One region of the Verrucosispora sp. NA02020 genome, then DNA from elsewhere that is predicted to be linked to it. Evidence: riboswitches for the same ligand, from Rfam matches in the RefSeq annotation. Region 1 holds a riboswitch; the other holds the start of a gene.
What was found. A riboswitch is a leader RNA that binds a small molecule or an ion and turns the genes downstream of it on or off. The one in region 1 is predicted to bind cyclic di-AMP.
Positions count from the first base shown of each region.

Region 2: another riboswitch for cyclic di-AMP. It lies ahead of HUT12_RS09915 (C39 family peptidase); the one in region 1 lies ahead of HUT12_RS03220 (hypothetical protein).

Region 1 covers NZ_CP054923.1:680,207-684,412, reverse strand. Annotated here, with positions in the region: gene HUT12_RS03230 (metal-sensitive transcriptional regulator) at 1-107, shown strand, start outside; gene HUT12_RS03225 (YibE/F family protein) at 493-1,872, shown strand; cyclic di-AMP (ydaO/yuaA leader) riboswitch at 2,039-2,170, shown strand; gene HUT12_RS03220 (hypothetical protein) at 2,174-3,190, shown strand; gene HUT12_RS03215 (carbonic anhydrase) at 3,274-3,972, opposite strand; gene HUT12_RS03210 (MarR family winged helix-turn-helix transcriptional regulator) at 4,168-4,206, shown strand, end outside.
Region 2 covers NZ_CP054923.1:2,257,806-2,262,011, reverse strand. Annotated here, with positions in the region: gene HUT12_RS09920 (CDP-glycerol glycerophosphotransferase family protein) at 1-748, shown strand, start outside; gene HUT12_RS09915 (C39 family peptidase) at 892-1,761, opposite strand; cyclic di-AMP (ydaO/yuaA leader) riboswitch at 1,978-2,119, opposite strand; gene HUT12_RS09910 (hypothetical protein) at 2,436-3,191, opposite strand; gene HUT12_RS09905 (hypothetical protein) at 3,369-3,818, opposite strand; gene HUT12_RS09900 (acyltransferase) at 3,943-4,206, opposite strand, start outside.

The sequences.
Region 1 (4,206 bases):
ACGGGCATGCCCGGCACTGCATGCACGAGGGCGCCGCCGAGGGCCGCGCCGACGAGATGGCCTCCGAGATGATGGCCGCCGTCGGCCGTCTGATGAAGCGCGGCTGACCCGCCCCACCAGCACGCCCGCCTCGGGTGTCGGCTCCGACGCCCGGCATCCGACACACGCTCGCGACCTGCGTTCCGATGCCGACCTGGCTACCATTCGCCACGATGGCCAGCCGATCCGGAGACCTCCCGGCCCCCGCCCGCCGTCGGGCACGCACCACCGCCGCAGCAGCCCTCCGGCGGCCCGCCGCCATACCCCACGGGGTGCCGACCGCCCCGCCGCAGCCCTGCTGCGGCTGCCGAGAGCCGGCCCCGCCCTCACGGTACGCAGCCATCCTGCCACGCTCGGGCCATTCCGGATGCCCGCCGCCGTGGCCGACCGGCGGCGCTGAACCATCTCGCCCGCCGGTACGTAGTTCGCCTTGGAATCGTTGGGAGACAATGAATGGGCGCCGACCACACCCGTTCCGCTCCGCCCACCCCACCCCGGGTGCGGCGGATCCTCATCGTGACGGTGGTCCCCCTCTTCCTCGCCACCCTGGTCGCCGCGCTCGTGCTCTGGCCCTCGGACCCGCCCCGGCCCGAGGCCGCCGACGACCTGCCCCGATACCACGGCACGGTCACGCGGGTGGTGAACGAGCCCTGTCCACCGAACCCGGTCGTGCCCGAGGGCACCCCGACCACGGCCGGGCAGCAGTGCGGCACGGTCACCGTGCGGGTCGACAGCGGCCCGGACGAAGGTCAGGACGTGCAGACGCCGTTGCCGGACGGGCCGGGGGCACCCCGGGTCAGCGTCGGCGACGCGATCATCCTGGTCTCCCTGATCGATCCCGAGGATCCCTCGATCAGCAGCTACAACATCGCCGAGCACCAGCGGGGCAAGCCGCTGATCTGGCTCGCGGTGCTGTTCGCCGCCGCCATCGTGGCCTTCGGACGGCTGCGCGGCCTGGCCGCGCTGGGCGGCCTGGCGGCCAGTTTCGCCATCCTGCTCACCTTCGTGCTGCCCGGCATCAGCGCCGGCCAGCCGCCGCTGGTGGTGGCCATCGTCGGCGCGGCACTGATCATGTTCGTGGTGCTGTACCTGACGCACGGCATCTCGGCACAGACCTCCGTGGCCGTCCTCGGCACGCTCGGCAGCCTGGTGCTCACCGGCCTGCTCGGGCTGGCCGCCACCCGGGCCACCCACCTGACCGGTTTCGGCAGCGAGGACGCCACCACGCTCTCCATGTTCCGGGGCGACGTCGACCTGCACGGCCTGCTGCTCGCCGGCATCATCATCGGCTCGCTCGGCGTGCTCGACGACGTCACGGTGACCCAGGCCGCCGCGGTGACCGAACTGCGGCACGCCAACCCGAGCTTCACCCGCCGGGAGCTGTACCGCTCGGCGACCCGGGTCGGCCGGGCCCACATCGCCTCGGTGGTGAACACCATCGTGCTGGCGTACGCGGGCGCGTCGCTGCCGCTGCTGCTCCTGCTCACCGCCGACACCCGCGCGCTCGGCCAGATCGTGACCAGCGAGTTCCTCACCCAGGAGATCGTCCGCAGCGTGGTGGCCACGCTCGGGCTGGTCGCCGCCGTACCGCTGACGACCGCCCTGGCCGCGCTGGTGGTCACCGCCGGGCGGCGGGACACGCCGGAGCCCGGCGGACCCGGCGGCCACGACGACGGGCCGGACGGCGACGGCCCCACCCCACCGACTCCCCGGCCCGGCTCGGACCGGTCCGAGGCACTGCACGCACTCAGCACCGCGCGTGCGCGTGACACATCCCCCGCCACCGGTTCGCGGTGGCCCGATCCGGACAGGAGCACGGACACCACATGGTGACACCCCGCAGCGTGACCGCCCCTGCCGACACGGTTCGTGCCCGTGTCGTTGGTCACCCATCGCGATTACGAAATGACGCATCTAGTCAGGTTCGGGGCGTAGAGACCGACATGGACTCTCGGGTAACCTCACTGCCGGTCACCGCCGAAGGCGCGCAGCGGCGCCTGCGGTGCCACCGCCCAATCGCCGCGAGGCGAGCCGGGGACCCAGGTAGGTGGGGTGAATCCGCGTCAGCGGTAGGGGCCACTTCCGTTCCGAACCCGTCAGCTAACTCGGTCGGCGGTCGATGGAAGGGAAAGAAGTGACGGCACCCCTACGCCGCTGGATGACCCCCGTGGTGGCCGTGTTCGCCGCGTTCGCCGTGTTCGCCGGACCTCTGCCGGCCATGGCCGCGCCGAACCCACCCAGCCCCGCCGAGCACGACGACGACCCGCCGATGCTCAACGACCTGATCGAGTCGGCCAACCGCGACTTCTCCAAGGCCAAGAACCAGCTGGAGAAGTCCAAGAAGCGGCAGCTCAAGCTCGACGTCGAGTTGCGTCGCGCACAGGCCGACCTCGAAGCGCTCAGGCCGCAGGTCGCCGAGATCGCGACGCAGTCGTACCGGACCGGCCGGGTCGGTGCGATAGCGATGTTGTTGCAGAGCAACGCCCCGGACTCGTTCATGGACCGCGCCTCCGCCCTCGACGAGTTGAACCTGTTCAACGACAAGAAGTTGGGCGAGGTCAACGCGATCCGGGAGCGCGCGGACCGGGCCAAGCTCGCGTCCGACGCCGAGGTCCGCGAGCAGCAGAAGCTGACCAACGACATGGCGCGTAAGAAGACCGAGGCGGAGAAGTCGCTCCGCCTGGTCGGTGGCGAGAGCCTGACCGGTGGCCTGGTGGCCGCCACCTCACCGGTCGCCCGGGTGGCACCGAACCGCGCGTCCGACGGGAGTTGGAAGGCGGAGTCGTGCAACCAGAACGACCCGACCACGTCGGGCTGCATCACGCCGCGCACGCTGCACATGTACAAGGAGGTCAAGCGGGCCGGCTTCAACCGCTTCGTCGGCTGCTGGCGACCCGGTGACAAGTTCGAGCACCCGAAGGGCCGGGCCTGTGACTGGTCGTTGCAGAACAGCGGGTTCAGCCCCTGGCACAACGACGACACCCGGATCTACGGCAACAACCTGGCGGCCTTCCTGGTCCGCAACGCCGACCGGCTCGGCATCTACTACGTGATCTGGAACCGGCAGATCTGGTTCCCGACCGAGAACCGGTGGCGGTCCTACAGCGGCCCGTCCAACCACACGGACCACGTACACGTGTCGCTGCTCTGAGCAGCGTCCCGGCGACCTGAGAGGGCCGCTCCGCCGTCTGGCGGAGCGGCCCTCGTCGTCCGTGTCGGTGGGCGGCCCGAGGGTCAGCCCACCGGAGTGACCACGCCCGCCATCTCGGCGGGTTCCGCCGCGACGGTCCGCACCTCACCGGCGGCCAGTCGGTAGGACATGCCCACCACCGCGCACCCGCCGGCGGCCACCTCGGCGGCCAACGCCTCGGAGGACTCCAGCATCGCCTCGACGGTCTGCGCGATGTGGATGTCGACGATCGCGTCCAGGTCGTCGATCCCCGCCCGCTCGGCCCGGCGCAGGCTGGGCACCACCGCGTCCACCACGGCACGCAGGTGGCCCGTCGGCGCGGTCCCGGTGGCCGCCGCGGCACGGGCCGCCTGGACGGCACCGCACGAGTCGTGCCCGAGCACCACCACCAGCGGGGTACGCAGCACGCTCACCGCGTACTCGACGCTGCCCAGCACCTCGGGGCCGATGGTGTGGCCGGCGGTGCGGACCACGAAGAGATCACCCAACCCACGGTCGAAGATGATCTCCGCAGCCAACCGTGAGTCGGAGCAGCCCACGATCACCGCGAAGGGGTGCTGCTCGGCGGCGACGGCGGCCCGGTGGCTGGCGTTCTGGTTGGGGTGCCGGAGCGTGTCGCTGACGAAGCGGCGGTTTCCGGCGACCAGTTCGGCGAGGGCGCGCTCCCGCGAGCCGGGAAGGTCAGCGGTCAGGTACTCGCGTTCGGGACCGGGCTGCGCTCCGATCGTTCCGGGTCGACTCATCCGGCGTCACCTCGCCTCTCGGTGGAATGCCTGGTCATCCCGGCCGGCGCTGGCCACGGGCTGCCACCAACCGTCACACGCAGCGCAAGGCGCGTCAAGCTATGCGTGATCTGCATTTCATGTATTCCAGAACGCTTGCCAACCGGCGCGGGCGGGTGCGGGCGCAGCCCGAGTACGTCAGGGGCAGGCCATACGATGGCGGGCATGGCGACCTCAGACGAGCGAGAAAGCACC
Region 2 (4,206 bases), 1.6 Mb from region 1:
GTACGCCCGCGCCGGGGTGGAGATCCCGGCCGAGAAGTTCGTGGTGGTGGGCCGCCCGCAGGTCGAGGCGATCGAGGTACGCCACCAGCCGACCCGGGGGCTGACGAACCCCACGGTCCTCTACACCCCCACCTGGACCGGCCACCACGCCGACGCCGACTACTGCTCCCTGCCGATGGCCGAGACGCTGCTGCGGCGGCTGCTCGACCGGGGCGCCACGGTGATCCTGCGCGCCCACCCCTACACCAACCAGCACCCGGGCTCGGCCCGACGCCTGGCCCGGCTGCACGAACTGCTCGCCGCCGACCGCTCCCGCACCGGCCGCCAGCACGTCTTCGGCGCCGCCGCCAGCCGGCTCACCCTGGCCGAGTCGGTGAACCGGGCGGACGCGCTGGTCTCCGACGTCTCCGGGGTGGTCTCCGACTGGCTGTACTCGGGCAAGCCCTACGCGGTCACCGACACCGGCGTCGACGGTGACCGGTTCGTCGAACGGTTCCCCCTCGCCGCCACCGGCTACGTGCTGCGGCGGGACATTGCCGACCTGGACGACGTGCTGACGCGGCTGCTCGACACCGATCCGCTCGCCGAGGCACGCTGGGCGACCCGGCGGCGCTACCTGGGCGACTTCCCCGCCGACTCGTACGCCGAGGCGTTCCTCTCCGCCGCCCGGCGGGAACTGGACCCGGCCTGGACCGCCCCGGCGCCACGGACCACGACCGACGACGCGGCGCTGCCGACCGCCCCCTGAGCGCGCAGCAGCGGCCGTGGTGAGCGGTGGGCGTACTCGGTCAGACCTGTAGACCGAGAAGTAAGGAAGGGTCCCCTGCTATCGCCTGGTGTATAGCAGGGGACCCTTCCTTACATCCGGTCCTTACATCTCGTCCTTACATCTCAGGAGGAGTAGCCGCGGGTGGCGGCCCAGTGGGCGAGGTCGGTGGTGCTCATCCAGTACGAGTAGTACGAGGCGTCGGCCGAGTCCGCGATCTTGACCAGTCGACCGTCGTCCGCGTAACCGACCACGGCGACGTAGTGGCCGCCGGGGAAGGAGTGCCAGCCACCGTCGGTGTCGGTGGCGCTGCCGGCCACGTTCACCACCACACCGCGCCCGTCGGTGATCGCCTCCACCACGTCGGCCTGGAGCTGGTCCATCTGCGTCGGGGTGGCCGAGCCGCCCCGCAGCATCGTGGTCGAGTACGGCTCGCCCTTGAGCGTGGCGTTGAGCACCCGGGTGGTGTCCAGAGCCGAGTTGGTGCCGGCGTACGTGGTGCCGAGCTGGGCGGCCAGGGTGTCCTGGTCACGGTCGACCCCGGCGGCGCTGAGCGCGTTGCGTACCGCGGCCGGGCCGCAGTAGTAGCCGGTGGTCTGGGCCTGGAAGTCGTAGTCCAGGACCTTGCGCGTCGGTGGCTTCGGTGCGGTCTTCTCGCTGACGGCCACCGGCGAGGGGGCCGCCGAGGTGGCCTTCGGCGTGGGCGAGGGCGACGGTGACGGTGCGGCGCTGCTCGGGGCCGCGCTGCCCGGCGGGGTCGACGGGGTCGGCTCCGCGCGGGTGTCGGCGCGGGAGGCGACGGTGTCGCCCCGCATCTCGGCGACGGCGGTCGTGGTGTGCGCGGTCGTCGGGGCGTCATCGGTGCCGACGAGTACGGCACCGGTGCCGGTGGCCAGCGCCAGCGCGGCGGCCGAGGCGGCGACGACCTGGTAGGGGCGTTCGGTGGCCAGCCGGCGTAGCTGGCGCGTCAGGGTCTGCTTCACGGAGTCCTCCACGGGGGCTCGGGGAGGCACGGCGATCCGCTCCGGCGGTCAGCTCGACAGGACATGCCGAGGACCGCCCGAGTGGGCGGACGGGCCGTGCGAGGGGCTTCGCCCGGTCGGGGCCGGGCGGGGGCCGCAGTCAGCTCGCGGCCGACGGCCCGGTGAGCGCGGGCACCGCAGTGCCGTGGAGGAACAAGAGGGGTATCACAAGGGGATGCACGAGAGGAAAGCTCCTTCCGACACCGCCGACCGGGTTAGCTGACGGGTTCGGGCGGGAAGTTGGCCCTACCGCGAGCCGAGGCTCGCGGATTCACCCCAGAGGTGCGGTGGGTCCCCGGTTCGTGAGACCACGATTAGGCGGGTCGATGCGGCGTCGCCTCCTGCGATCGGTTACCGCATCGGACGGGCCGACATTACTGGTCGGTCATTGCCCTGCCAACCCGCTCTGACCTGCGCAAACATGATCCAGCTCAGTGATTTTCGGGCGTTCGGTCATCGATGTCCCGCAACAGGACCGACGGTGATCGACGTAACGGGCGGTGACAACCGGACCACCCCCGGACAATGCCTCCGGACATCACGTCACGTCTCGGGCGGTTGCGGCACCACCGTCCGTTCCGGCGATCGGTGTGACCGGGCTCACCCGATCAGGCTGGATTACCGGGGCTCCGCGCGTCTCGCCCGAGTCACCCCACGCGCGCCGGACGCCAGCGCAGGGCCGCAGCGGCCGGACGCGCGGCGGTGGTCACGGCGGGTGCCGGCACCGGGTTCGGTCGCAGGCGCTGCGCGGCGGCGTACGCCTCGGCGGAGAGCACCCGGGCCGCTTCGGTGGCCCGTTCCGTCTCCCGCCAGGCGGCCCGTTCCCGCTCGGCGGCGGCCCGGTAGGTGGCCCGGTGGTTGTCCCGGACGACCCGGGCCAGCACGACCTCCTGTGCGGCCGGGTGCAGGCGGGGGTCCCAGCCGGCCCGCCGGGCCAGCACGTCGGTGAGCTGCCGCGCCGACAGGTCACCGCGCCAGTGCGCCACCATCGCGGCGTGGTGCAGCCAGCGTTCCCGGGCGGCGTACTCGCTGGCGGTGCGGGGGGTGCGGGGGGCGGGCAGCGCGGTGGTCCCGGCGAGCCGTCGGGCCCGGCTCTCCGCCTCGTCGAAGCGGGCCCAGGCACGGTCGAGGGCGGTCTGGGCGGTACGCCACGCGTCCCGCCGCCGGGCGGCGTTCTGTGCGGCCCCGGCGGCGGCCACCGCCACCTCACCGGCGTAGCGGCGCAGGTCGGCCGTCTCGGCCTCGGCGGGGTCGTCGGCGGGGCCGGTCTCGTCGGGGCCGGACGGTTCGGGCCGGGCGACCAGGACGGTGAGCACGCCCAGTGCGAGCACGAGCAGCACCGACCAGATGGCGGCGGCCCGGGGCACCTCGATCAGGAACTGGTAGAGGACGGTCTTCTCCATGGCGGTACCTCGTGGGCCGTGGTGCGCTGACAGCGGGCCGCCGGCACCCGGTCCCCCGACGGCGGCGCGTCGGAACCGGGCGGGGCGGTGACGGGATGTTTCGCGGGGCAGAGGTCCCGGGCGTTGCGGGACGGGCTGCGGCGGAGTCCGGTCGGTGTGCCGCAGCGGGGCGTGAGGTCAGTCGCCGGGTGGGGCGCGGGCACCGTGGGCACCCGGCGGGACCGCCGTCGGGAGGGACGCCGCCGGGCCGCCCACCACCGCCGTCACGGCGGGCCGCTGCGCCAGGCCCGCCTCGGGCGGCAGCCCGGGTACGCCGAGCGCGTCGGCGCGGTCGACGGCCCCCGTGGCGGACACCGTGACCAGCGCACCCGTCGACGAGGGGCGCCAGTCGGCACGGGGCGAGGGCACGAGGAGAGGAGCCGACCCGAACCGGCCGGCGACGGGGTGCCCGACGAGCGCGGCCTGTGCGGGCGCGGCCAGTGCGGGGGTGGCCAGTGCGGGCGCGGCCAGTGCGGGCATCGCCCAGGTGCCGAGGGTGAACGCGGCGGCGACCGCGAACCCGGTCAGCAGTCGCGTCGCCCAGCGCGCCAGCCACCACAGGGGACGGGCGGGCGCGACGGGAAGCACCCGGTCACGCTACCGCCACCACTGTCGCACCGCATCGGCGGCGGGCGTGTCAGGTAGACGACGCGCCGTAATCGGCACACGAAACAGCAGGTCGGGGCGTCGACGACAACGGTCCACGGTGGACTCAGCGGTCCCGGTCGCGGAGACCTGCCGTACTCGGCTCGTCACCCGGCACCCGCTGCCTCGGCGGCCCGGCGGGCGGGCCAGCGGGCGATCCGGCGGGCGGATCTGCGGACGGTCCCGCAGGCTCGGCGGACCCGCCACCAGGCGGGGCGGCGGGGCCGGCGGCAGCGCGGCTCGGGGCGAGTCGGCGCATCATCGGTTGCTCCACGTAGCGGTGCAGCAACGCGGCCAGCGCCAGGGTGAGCAGCAGGAACCCGATCACCGC